DNA from 3 places in the Rhizobium indigoferae genome. Region 1 is predicted to be linked to each of the others. Evidence: predicted binding sites of a transcription regulator. Region 1 holds the regulator's gene; each other region holds the start of a gene.
The links. Region 1 encodes LexA, which represses DNA repair genes until DNA is damaged. Its sites were predicted from a motif close to TGTTCNNNNTGTGTTCNG; they were not measured.
Positions count from the first base shown of each region.

Region 2: a site for LexA is predicted at 2,373-2,390, ahead of U5G49_RS21695 (ImuA family protein). Genes of this name have one in related genera too.
Region 3: a site for LexA is predicted at 2,364-2,381, ahead of U5G49_RS14905 (ribonuclease T2 family protein). Genes of this name have one in related genera too.

Region 1 is NZ_CP140635.1:1,756,377-1,760,589, forward strand. It holds partial or broken gene U5G49_RS09040 (ComEC/Rec2 family competence protein) at 1-1,148, shown strand, start outside; gene lexA (transcriptional repressor LexA) at 1,129-1,848, opposite strand; gene U5G49_RS09050 (VOC family protein) at 2,048-2,944, shown strand; gene kdsA (3-deoxy-8-phosphooctulonate synthase) at 2,941-3,786, shown strand; gene eno (phosphopyruvate hydratase) at 4,033-4,213, shown strand, end outside.
Region 2 is NZ_CP140635.1:4,412,600-4,416,812, reverse strand. It holds gene U5G49_RS21720 (VOC family protein) at 1-95, opposite strand, end outside; gene U5G49_RS21715 (hypothetical protein) at 208-441, opposite strand; gene U5G49_RS21710 (HpcH/HpaI aldolase/citrate lyase family protein) at 580-1,500, shown strand; gene U5G49_RS21705 (DUF1737 domain-containing protein) at 1,500-1,706, shown strand; gene U5G49_RS21700 (metallopeptidase family protein) at 1,811-2,248, opposite strand; gene U5G49_RS21695 (ImuA family protein) at 2,410-3,354, shown strand; gene U5G49_RS21690 (Y-family DNA polymerase) at 3,395-4,213, shown strand, end outside.
Region 3 is NZ_CP140635.1:2,953,089-2,957,301, reverse strand. It holds gene U5G49_RS14920 (CaiB/BaiF CoA transferase family protein) at 1-301, opposite strand, end outside; gene U5G49_RS14915 (DMT family transporter) at 319-1,275, opposite strand; gene U5G49_RS14910 (alpha/beta fold hydrolase) at 1,308-2,237, opposite strand; gene U5G49_RS14905 (ribonuclease T2 family protein) at 2,395-3,135, shown strand; gene ettA (energy-dependent translational throttle protein EttA) at 3,234-4,213, shown strand, end outside.

The DNA.
Region 1 (4,213 bases):
CCTTTGCTGCGACATTGGCGTTGGTATCTGGCTACCAGCTGTGGAAGGACCGGCGCGTCCGCGAAAACGCTTTCCTGAAGCTGCCGGTGTTTCGGCCCGTCGTTACGGTTGCGGGTTTCTTCGGCGGCGTCTTCCTGACCTCGCTGATCGGCGGCTTTTCCACCGCGCTGTTTTCGATCGAGCATTTTCATCGCCTGACTGCCTATGGCCTGCCGGCAAACCTCGCGACGATGCCGATCATCTCCTTCATCATCATGCCGGCCGGGTTGCTGGCGATGCTGCTCATGCCTTTCGGTCTGGATGTTTTGCCTTGGAAGGTCGTCGGATTCGGCCTCGATCTGGTGATCGCGATCGCAAAGACGGTGTCCGGCTGGGGTGGCGACATCGGCATCGGCCGCTTGCCCGCTTGGTATTTCGCGATAGCCGTCGCAGGCTTTCTGCTGCTGACGCTGCTCCGCACCCGGCTGCGCCATATCGGCACGTCGATCATCGCGATCTCGACGCTCGTCCTCTTGCTTCTGCCGGTTCCCCGGCCGCCGGATCTGGCGATTTCGGAGGATGGTGGTCTCGTCGCAATCGTCGAGGCGGGGGCCATGGCTTCCAACCGTGAAAGACCGCCGGATTTCATCTTCGACCAGGCAGAGAGCGCTGGTCCTGCCGACGCATCACCCGCCGAAGATCTGGATGGTCCTGCTATCCCGCCGGAGGGAGAAGACCGCCGCGTCAGGCTTTCCCGCGATCAGCAGAACGAAGCAAGGTCGGCGATGCGGGCGGCTGCAGCTGGTGGTGAAGCAAACCGCTTTTCCTGCGTCAAGAAGGCCTGGTGCATATCAAGGCTTGGCAATGGTCACGTGGTTGCTGTCATCGACAATGCCGCCTATCTCGGTCCGGCATGCGACGCGGCCGATATCGTCGTGACGTCGGTCCGCCTGCGCTTCAACAGCTGCCGCTCAGGGGCGACGCTCTTCACCGGCGAAACGCTGCGCAGGACCGGTTCCGTCGAGTTGCGGTTCGCCGACGCCGGCCTGGAGGTCGCAACCGCATTCGATGCATTGTCGCGGCCATGGATGCTGCATCGCGCCTATGACTGGCGCAGCAACAGTTTTGCCGAATCCAGAATGCCTGATGTCAGTGATAGCGGCGAATGAGGCCGACGAGCTTGCCCTGAACCTTGACGCGGTCCGGCCCGAAAATCCGGGTCTCGTAAGCCGGGTTGGCCGCCTCCAGCGCGATCGAGGCGCCTTTGCGGCGGAAGCGTTTGAGTGTCGCTTCTTCGTCGTCGACGAGAGCAACGACGATGTCACCAGGACTTGCGGTGCTGCCGTTGCGAATAATCACGGTGTCGCCGTCGAAGATGCCGGCGTCGATCATCGAATCGCCCTTGACCTCGAGCGCATAATGTTCACCGGAACCGAGCATGTCGGCCGGAACGACGATGTCGTGGGTGTTGTTCTGGATCGCCGAGATCGGAACACCGGCGGCGATACGGCCCATGACCGGCACGGAGACCGAGTTGCCGTTGTCGGCGACGGGTTTTGCGGGAGCAGGAGTGGCGACCGGCTGCGGCTTGCCAAGGCTGCCCTCGATGACGCTGGGCGAAAAGCCGCGCCGGGGCTGAATGCTGGGGCTGTAGGCCTCCGGAAGCTTGATAACCTCTAGCGCGCGGGCGCGGTTCGGTAGGCGGCGAATGAAGCCACGTTCCTCGAGCGCCGTAATCAGCCGGTGAATCCCGGACTTGGAAGCGAGGTCCAGGGCATCCTTCATTTCGTCGAAAGATGGCGGAACGCCGGATTCCTTCATGCGCTCATGAATGAAAAGGAGAAGCTCCTGTTGTTTGCGCGTGAGCATCGACGTTGTGACCTCGTGATTGAAACAAATCCAGAACAGACACTATATGTTCCATATGTGTTCCGCAAGTAGCTAAATTTCCGTAAAACTTGGCGCCAACTCGTTGAGATTTTTATTTTCATTCGCCGGATTGGGACACATGTCTTGCATTGAGGGGCGCGCCATCGCACATCTCTTGCCGTTTCCAGGAGAGGATATCATGAACGAGCGTTCCGCCAAGCCGCACCCGCTGGATCATGTGGTGCTGCCCGTCGTCAATATCGATCTGGCGCGCGAGAGGCTTGGCAAGCTCGGCTTCACCGTTGCCGCCGATGCACGCCATCCCTTCGGAACGGAAAACGCCTGCGTCTTTTTTGCCGACAAGACCTATCTGGAGCCGCTCGGGATTGCGAGTGTCGAGGAGAGCGAGGCCTCAGCGCGGCAAGGCAATGTTTTCACGGCCCGCAACCGGGCCTTCCGCTTCCGCTGCGGCGAGGAGGGGCTTTCGGGGCTTGCTTTCGGCAGTAAGGATGCCGGCGTCGATCATCAGAACTTCGTCGGCAACGGATCGAGCGCCGGCGAGATGCTGCAGTTCACCCGGCCGATGAGGATGCCGGACGGTTCTGAGAGCATCGCCGGCTTCAAGCTGGCTTTTGCCGGCGACCTGCGAGCGCCCGATCTGTTCCTTTTCAGCGTCGAGCGCGTCAATCCGCTGCCGGCCGACCGCGGCGCGCTGGAGACGCATGCCAATGGCGTCACCGGCATTGCCGAGATCGCGCTCTGCGCGCCTGATGCTGCCGCATTCGGAGCCTTCGTCGGCCTTGCCGTGGCGCAGGCGGCAGTCGAGAAAACCGGTTTTGGCGTTAATATTGCTGCGTCGAACGCGAAAATCAGCCTGATGACGCCGGAAGGGCTGGAAGCCTATTTCGAGATCGCCGGCTCATCCGCCGATCGCGGCCTGCGTGGCCGGGCAATCCTCTTCATTGTCGCCGATCTTGCCGTGACAGAAGCGCATTTGGCTGCTAACGGGGTGACATACACGCGCAAGAACAATCGCATTCTGGTGAAGCCCGCGCCCGGGCAGGGCACGCTCTTCGCCTTCGAGGAGACACGATGAGCACTGAGACGAATTCCGAAGTCAAGATCGGCGAAGGCCAAGGCCAGGTCACCTTTTCCAATACCGGCCGCCTGTCGCTGATTGCCGGTCCCTGCCAGATGGAGAGCCGCGACCACGCCTTCATGGTTGCCGGTACGCTGAAAGAGCTTTGCGCAAAGCTCGGCATCGGCCTCGTTTACAAGAGCTCTTTCGACAAGGCGAACCGCACCTCTCTTTCGGCTGAACGCGGCATCGGGATCGAAAAGGGCATGGAGGTCTTTGCTGACCTCAAGAAGGAATTCGGCTTTCCTGTCCTGACCGACGTTCATACCGCCGAGCAATGTGCGGAGGTGGCAAAGGTCGTCGACGTCCTGCAGATCCCGGCCTTCCTTTGCCGCCAGACCGACCTTCTCATCGCCGCCGCCAAGACCGGCCGCGTCGTCAATGTCAAGAAGGGCCAGTTCCTCGCTCCCTGGGATATGAAGAACGTCCTGAAGAAGCTCAACGCCAGCGGCAATCCGAACGTGCTGCTGTGCGAGCGTGGCGCCTCCTTCGGTTATAATACGCTGGTTTCCGACATGCGTTCGCTGCCGATCATGGCGGCGATGGGCGCGCCCGTTATCTTCGATGCGACCCATTCCGTTGCGCAGCCGGGCGGGCAGGGCGATTCCTCCGGCGGTCAGCGGGAATTCGTGGAAACACTGGCGCGCGCAGCAGTGGCTGCCGGTATTGCCGGCGTCTTCGTCGAAACCCACCAGGACCCCGATAATGCACCTTCGGACGGCCCCAATATGGTCTATCTCAAGGACATGCCGCGGCTGCTTGAAAAGCTGCTTGCCTTCGATGCGGTCGCCAAGGTTTGACGTTCAACAGCCTGACATGATCGTGCTATAGGCATGTCGCGAAAAAGTGTGCAGCGGTTTTGCGACAATGACATGCGGAAAGCCAAAGACCTAAAGCGTGGCAAGCGAATCTGAAAGATCGCGACGCGCTTTAGGCGAGATCCGAACGCTTTCGAAGGCTGGAAATTGCAGCATTGTAATTTGCACGCCTTCGACTAAGACAGGTTTCGAACCGACTTATCACCACCCACCGAGCAGGAAGAACCCATGACTGCAATCACCGATATCATCGCCCGCGAGATTCTCGATAGCCGTGGCAACCCCACCGTCGAAGTCGATGTCTATCTCGAAGATGGCAGCATGGGCCGCGCGGCCGTTCCCTCGGGCGCCTCGACGGGCGCGCATGAGGCGGTCGAACTGCGCGACGGCGGCAAGCGCTACCTGGGCA
Region 2 (4,213 bases), 2.2 Mb from region 1:
GCAGCTTTCACCGCGCCGTCGACCGTCAGATAGGGCAGCAGGCCATTCTTGACCGGTGGCATCTTCGTCGGGTTGCTCTCTGTCGTCGTATCCATGCTCGTCCTCCATACGTTTTTCACGAGCCGGCAGAATGCCTGGCTGTTTCAAGGACGCATGATGGAATCTCACGCCGACAGTGTCGGTCAAAATTTTTGGAAAATTCGGTGATCAGAGATCGATGATCGTACCGCGGCCGTCGTTCCACACGCGCATCTCCGGCTTACCATTGTTCGCCTTGGCGCGGACCGGAGCGGGCTTCATCTTCATCGAAAGCGCGCGTCCGACCATGAGCACGGTCAGGATGGCGCCGACGGCGAGCGTCACCGAAAAGGTGAGAAGCAGCATGGCCACGAAAACGGTGGCGCCGGCAAGCATGAGGAAGATGGAGCGAATGTTCTGCATGGTTAGAGACCTTTCTTCGGAAAGGAATGTGGTCCTTCTCTTTCCTCTCTGCAAGGCAAGCATGGCTTTTTGTTGTTCTGCTAGATGTTCTGGGGTGGGCTGCTTGCTTCGGCTTTCAAAGCTTGGCACTAATTCGCCATGAGCCGAAACCCCGCGACCCGCTCCGCCCGCCTGCGCCGTTCGGTGCTGAGCGTGCCCGCCATCAATCCCCGCGCCCTCGAAAAAACCCATGCGGTCGATTGCGATGCGGTGATCTTCGATCTCGAGGATTCCGTGGCGCCGGAAAGGAAGGCGGAAGCGCGGGAAAATCTGAGGAATTTCTTTTCGGCTCGGCCGCTCGAAGGCAAGGAACGGATTATCCGCATCAATGACCTGTCGACCAATTTCGGCCTGGCGGACATGGAACTGGTAATCGCGCTCAATCCCGACGCCGTGCTGCTGCCGAAGGTCGACGAACCGCAGGATGTCATGGCGGTCGGCGACCTTCTCTACGAGGCGGATGCACCGGAAGATCTGCGTATCTGGGCGATGATCGAGACGCCGCGTGGCATCCTGAATGCGGCTGTTATCGCCGAAGCCGGGCGCACGCCGGGCTCGCGGCTCGATTGCCTCGTCGTCGGGCTCAACGACCTGCGCAAGGAAACCGGCGTGCTGCCGCAGCCGGGGCGGAGCTATCTCGTCCCGTGGCTGATGCAGGTCGTCCTTGCGGTCAGCGCCTACGGGCTCGATGCGATTGACAGCGTCTTCAACGATTTCAGGGACGAACAAGGTTTTGATGCCGAATGTCTGCAGGGCCGGGCGATGGGCTTTGCCGGCAAGATGCTGATCCATCCGGCGCAGATCGAGCCCGCCAACCGCCATTTCGGCCCGGATCCGGCAGCGGTTGCGGAAGCGGAGGCGATCATATCGGCCTTTGCCGATCCTGCCTCCGATGGGCTGAACGTCATCAATGCAGGCGGGCGGATGGTCGAGCGGTTGCATCTTGTCCAGGCGGAAAGTCTGGTCCATAAAGCCCGCCTGATCGCAGCCCGCCAGGCTGCAACACGAAAGACGATGTGATGAAACTCTACCGCTTCCTGACCGGTCCCGACGATGCTTCCTTCTGCCACAAGGTCACTGCCGCCCTCAACAAGGGCTGGTCGCTGGAGGGCTCGCCGACCTATGCCTTCAATGCCGCAACCGGCGCGATGCAGTGCGGCCAGGCCGTCGTCAAGCATGTCGAAGGCAAGGATTACCATCCTGAGATGAAGCTCTCCGAGCAGTGAGGCTCAGCGCATAACCCCGAAAATCGTAATCGATTTTCGGAAAGGATTATGCGTGATTGAAAGTGATGGAGCGTCCTTAGCGCGTCCTTTGGACGCGCGGCGCTCTAGCGCTCGGCGGCTTCCTCGGCGCTTGCCTCGATCCGCTCCATGTCATCGTCGCTCAGCCCGAAATGGTGGCCGATCTCGTGGATCAGGACGTGGGTGATGATATCGCCGAGCGTCTCGTCGTTCTCAGCCCAGTAATCGAGGATGGGGCGGCGGTAGAGGCGGATGCGGTTCGGCATCTCGCCGGTTTCCAGCGTGAAACGTTCGGAAATGCCCCTGCCCTCGAAAAGGCCGAGCAGATCGAAAGGGGTTTCCAGCGCCATGTCCTCGAAAACGTCGTCATCGGGGAAATCTTCGATCTCGATCGTGAGGTTGGTCGTCAGCTGGCGGAATTCATCCGGCAGATGGCTATAGGCCTCCATGGCCAGCGACTCGAAGGTGCTGATCGTCGGCGCATGGCGGTCCCGCCAATCATCGCTCTGGTCTATGCGGGCCATGAATATTCCTTCCTTTGCGGGCCCATATAGAACCTTTATCGCCGATTTTCGAGTGCGGAATCAAAGGCAGGAATAAATTCATAGAAAATGGCCGTTGACTCTTCATTAGCTCTCTGGAATCTATAAGAACATAACAGGAACAAGACGGATCGGAGAACGCCATGGCGCAGCACGCCCTGGCGCGCGAGCGGCTTTTTGCGCTCCGCGAAACCATTGCCCGACTGGAGGGAAGGCCCGCGCCGGCGCTTGCCGCAGCGGAACAGGAAGCCCTGGCAGAAGGACGCAAGACCCGCCAGGAGCGCATTCTGCCGCCCCTCGCGTTTGGGGTGGAGTTTCTCGACGGGGCGCTGGAAGGCGGCCTGCCGCTCGATGCGATCACCGAATTCCGCTCGGCTCTGTCTCGTGATGCAGGTGCTGCAAGCGGGCTGGCGATGGCTGTTGCCGCGCGACTGCAAAAACGGGAAGCGGATGCCGGCCGCCTTCTGCCGTTGCTCTGGATCGGCGATGCCGTCGGCACGCTGGAGGCCGGTCGTCCCTATGCTCCCGGGCTTCGGGATTTCGGGCTGAGCCCGGAGCGATTTCTCCATGCGGCGCCGCGCAAGCTGGACGAGGCGCTCTGGCTGGCGGAGGTGGCAGTGGAAAGCGCTGCCTTCTCGGCCGTCATCTTCGAAGTGCGAGGCAATCCCGCCCATTTCGGCCTGACCGAAAGCCGCAGGCTTAGTCTCAGGGCGCATGCTGCCCGCCGCCCGCTCTTTCTTGTCCGCCAGGCCGGGGCGGAGGAGGCAAGCAGTGCGGCCTTCCGTCTGCATGTCGAACCAGCCCCGTCCGGTCTGCGGCCGTTGCCGGATGGATCGAAACTTTCCGGCAGCATCGGCAATCCGATTTTCCGTCTCACGCTGGAGAAGAGCCGCAATCCGGCCCCGCTCTCCTTTCTTCTGGAGTGGAACCCCCATGAACGCGAATTTCTCCCTATCGCCGAACCAAACCTCGTTCGTCCTCCAGGCGAACAGTCAGCGCATTCTGGCGCTCAGCTTCCCGCATCTGCCAACGGACCGCATCGCCCGCAAGCGATGGGGGCTCTCCTGGCGTTCGAAAGGGCGTCCTGAGACGCCGCCTATCGTCTGTTCCGGCAAGCTCAACAATGCCCTGCGGCTGACGGCACTGGACGAGTTGGCCGAGAGGCTGGGGTTGAGGAAGGAGCTGGGCGTTGCCGAGGCGCGCGCCATGTACCCCATGCTCGAGGTCGCGGAAGAGGATCCGGCGGCCGACCGCCGGTTGCTGGAGGCAATTGCCGACTGGTGCGACCGTTATACGCCGCTGGTGGCGTTCGACGGGAAGGACGGTCTGTTTCTCGACATTAGCGGTTGCGCCCATCTCTTCGGCGGTGAAAAGGCGCTTCTTCGGGATGTGCTGTCGCGGCTTTTTCATATGGGGTTCGATGCGCGGGGCGCGATCTCATCGTCGCCCGGCCTTTCCTGGGCCGCTTCCCGCTTCGGGCAAGGCGGCGTGATCGAGGACGAAGGGACGGAACATGTGCTGATGTCCTTGCCGGTCGCAGCCCTGCGGCTGGAGGGACAAACCGTCGATGCCCTGAACAAGCTCGGTCTGAAATATATCGGCGACGTCATCGATGCACCGCGGGCGCCGCTGACCCGCCGGTTCGGCCCGGAGCTGCTTCTGCGTCTCGACCAGGCGCTGGGACGTGAAGAGGAGCCGGTCTCGCCCCGGCGTCCTGTTGCCAGCCTTTCGGCCGAAAGCCGTCTGATCGAGCCCATCGGGACGGAAGAGCAGATCCTTACCGTCACCAGGCAGGTCGCCTTATCGCTGCAGCCGTCGCTGGAAGCGCGGGGGGCTGGCGGACGGGTGTTCGAACTGGTCCTGTTCCGCGTCGACGGCAGGGTCTTTCGCATCTCCGTCGGTGCTTCGCAGCCGCTTCGCGAACCAAAGTTCATTGCCGGGCTTTTT
Region 3 (4,213 bases), 1.2 Mb from region 1:
TGGAGACGAGGCGGCGGACGAAATCCTGGCCTTCGGCGCTCTTCAGATCGGCAGTGACGGAGCGCTTGCCGCGATTGGCGGCGTGGTAATAGGCGGCCGAGAGGTTCTCGCCATCGGCACCTTCGACGAAGGGCGGCCCCCATTGGCGCGTGTCGTCGCCGCCGTCGGGATTTTCGACCTTGATGACGTCGGCACCGAGATCGGCGAGCATCTGTCCCGCCCAGGGGCCGGCGAGCACGCGGGCAAGCTCGATCACCCGGATGCCGGCAAGCGGTGGTTTTTTCATCACGGTCTCTGTCATGTTCCTCCCGGCAATTTCTATGGTGCCAGCGTCACCTCAGATGTATCGGATACAGGCTTTGAAGCAAAGCGGCGCTCGCGCCAGAGGATGTAGAAGCCTGATGCCACGATGATGGCAATGCCGAGCCATTTGACCGCATCCGGAAAGTCGCCGAAGACCAGCCAGGCGAAGATTGTCGCCGAGACGATCTCGAAATATTGCAGCGGCGCCAGCGTCGAGGCCGGTGCTGCGCGATAGGCGTAGACGCCGAGGATGCCGGTGATTGCGGCCATGGCGCCGACGCCGGCGACATAGAACCAGGCGCGGCCTTCCGGCATGACCGGATCGAAGAGGTCCGAGCCGGTTCCCTGACCGAGGAAAAGCAGGAGGACACAGAAGAGCAGGCCCCAGATGCTCATCTGGAACTGCATCGACCAGGGGTCTTCCCTGCGCGAGAGGGCGCGGGTCATCAGCACGAAGATGGCGATGCACAGCGCGCTGACGACAGGCAGAAGCGCGATGTAGCCGACCTCTTCGAAACTCGGCTGGATGATCAGCATCGCCCCGAAGAAGCCGACGCCGCAGGCGGTATAACGCCGCCAGCCAATCGTCTCCTTCAGGAAGATGCCACCGAGGATCGTCACCATGATCGGCTCGACGAAGAAGATCGCGATCGCGTCGGCGACCGCCATATATTTCAGCGTCGTGACGAAGGAGATCATCGAGACGGTGATGATCGCGCCGCGGATGGCATGGAACAGGCTCTGTCGCCAGGAAAAATCGGCGAAGCTGCGCCGCCATATCACCAGTGGCAGCATGCAGAGCGCCTGGACGATGAAACGGCCGGCGGTGATCTCCCCGGATGGCACGGTCGTGATCGCAAGCTTGGCGAAAATATCGATGAGCGGCGAGACCATCACCGAGAGAACCATCAGCGCAAGCCCCGTCGTCACGTCGGAGGCGGACGAAACGGGGCGGGCGGAGGTGCTGTTCATGATGAAATCCCTGTACTCAGGATATTGGTCGCTCAGGATCTTGCGACGGCCCTGTCGCACCACTCGCCAAAGGCTGCGATCGCCGCATCCGCGCCGATCTCATTCAGTGTTTCGTGTCGCATGTCCTGATATATCTCACTGCTGATACGGGAGAAGCCTTGGTCTTTCAAATGGTTTGACAGCCAGAGCACGGCTTTTCCACGCTCCGTCGCCGGGTCCTCTCCACCGCCGACCAGATGGATCGGCATATCCCGCGGCAGCCGGTCGAGATGGATTTTCTGCGGCGCGCGGAAGGTCAGCTCGAAGAGATCGAGCCAGAGAGAGACTGAGGCGTCGAAGCCGCAGAGCGGGTCGGCGACATACTTGTCAACTTCATCAGGACGACGCGACAGCCAATCGAACTCGGTACGGCGGCCGGCAATGGATTTGGCCCAGGTGCCGAAGGTGAGCTTCGGCAGCAGGCCGCTCGGCACGTCAGAGCCCTTCAGCATGCGCTCGGCAAGCAGGATCGCCTGGGCGGCGCGGCCGGCAAGGCCAACGGCGAAATTCGAATTCCAGACGGCGACAGCATCGAAGTCGGCCGGAGCCGTGACGGCTGCATTGAGGGCGATGAGGCCGCCCATCGAATGGCCGAAGAGGATCACCGGCAGGCCGGGATGGCAGGAGGCCGCATGGCCGCGCATGGCGATGACGTCGCCAATCACCCTTTCGACCCCACCACGCCGGGCAAAGCGGCCGATCGGCGCATCGGCTGCCGTCGTCTCGCCGTGGCCGCGATGATCGTGGGCATAGACATGATAGCCGCGCACCGCCATCGCCTCGGCAAAGGAGCGGTATCGTTTCGAATGTTCGGCCAAGCCATGCGATATCAACAGGATCCCGCGTGCGGGGGTGATGGCCTCGGCATGGTGATAGGCCAGCGACGCCCCTGGCACGGCGAGCCTTTGCGTTTCAGAAAACATGTGGGTCCTCCCGGCGGCAACAGACCAGATCGCCGGGTAATTGCAACATCGGCGTTTGGTTATCCGATAACAAATTGCAGCCTTGTTGCGATCTAGGGTTGCGGCCTTCTGAATTTGATGCTTATTTGTTCCTGTATTGTTCTTTTTGGGGGTTGAAATGAGCAGCATGCAATTGCGTACCTTGTCGTTCGCTGTGTCGATGGTTATTGCCGGCGCCGCCGTGGCGCAGGAGGCCGGCGGGCGCACCCGCTTCATTCTGGCGGCGAGCTGGCAGCCGGCTTTTTGCCAGACAAACCAGAAGAAGGCCGAATGCGCCAGCCAGACCGGCGAGCGCCCTGACGCGACGAACTTCTCGTTGCACGGGCTCTGGCCGATGCGGCAGGATTATTGTGGTGTGAGCGCCGATCAGAAGACCGCCGACAAGGACGGCGACTGGAACAAGCTGCCGGAGGTCACGCTTGCAGCGGAGACGAAGACGGCGCTTGCCAAGGCGATGCCCGGCACGCAATCCGGCCTGGAACGGCATGAATGGGTGAAGCACGGCACCTGCACGAAGATGAGTGCCGACGACTATTTCGGCGTCGGTGTGCATCTCGTGGGTGCACTCAACGCGTCGGCTGTGCGTGATCTCTTCGCTGCCAATATCGGCAAGCCGGTCAAGGCCGAAGCGATCAAGGCGGCTTTCGACAAGAGCTTTGGACCGGGTGCCGGCGATCGTGTCAAGATGAGCTGCCGGCGGGCCGGCAATGTCAGGATGATCAGCGAGCTGACGATCGGGCTTTCGGAAGCTGCCGGAGCGGCATCGGCGAAAAGTGCCGAGCTTGCCGATCTGATCCAAGGTGCTGGAAAAACGTCGTTCGGCTGCGACGAGGGCGTCGTCGACGCTGCGGGCTTTTGACCGGAAATCCTGAGTAAACCGGGTTTCGGCGTTGCCCGGAGGCGCTGTTTCGCCTACATAGCGGCACAATCAAAGTTTCCCGCCCGGAGCAGCGCAGCATGGCACGTCAGTTCATTTATCATATGTCCGGCCTCAACAAGGCCTATGGCAACAAGAAGATCCTGGAGAATATCCACCTTTCGTTCTACCCGGATGCCAAGATCGGTATCCTCGGTCCGAACGGCGCGGGTAAATCCACCGTACTGCGCATCATCGCGGGCCAGGACAAGGAGTATACCGGCGAAGCCTGGCTCGCCGAGGGTGCGACGGTTGGCTATCTGGAGCAGGAGCCACATCTCGATCCCAACAAGACGGTGTTCGAGAACGTCATGGAAGGCGTTGCCTCGAAGACCGCTGTCCTCGATCGTTACAACGAATTGATGATGAACTATTCCGATGAGACGGCGGAAGAGGGCGCCAAGCTTCAGGACGTCATCGACAGCCAGAACCTCTGGGATCTGGAAAGCCAGGTCGAAATGGCGATGGAAGCGCTGCGTTGCCCGCCGCGCGACGCCGAAGTCACCAGCCTTTCCGGTGGTGAGCGTCGCCGTGTCGCGCTCTGCCGTCTGCTGCTTTCGCAGCCGGATCTGCTGCTGCTCGACGAACCGACCAACCACCTGGACGCCGAAACCATCGCCTGGCTCGAAAAGCATCTACGCGACTATCCGGGCGCCGTGATGATGATCACCCACGATCGCTACTTCCTGGACAATGTCACCGGATGGATCCTCGAACTCGACCGCGGCCGTGGCATTCCTTACGAAGGCAACTACTCGGCCTACCTGCAGGCGAAAGCCAAGCGCATGCTGCAGGAAAGCCGCGAAGACGCATCGCGCCAGAAGGCGATCAGCCGCGAACAGGAATGGATCGCTTCCAGCCCGAAGGCCCGTCAGGCCAAGTCCAAGGCGCGTATCAAGTCCTACGAGCAGCTGGTGGATGCCGCCGAGAAGCAGCGTCCCGGCGACGCGCAGATCATCATCCCGGTCAGCGAGCGCCTCGGCCAGGTGGTCATCGAGATGGAAGGCATCACCAAGGGCTT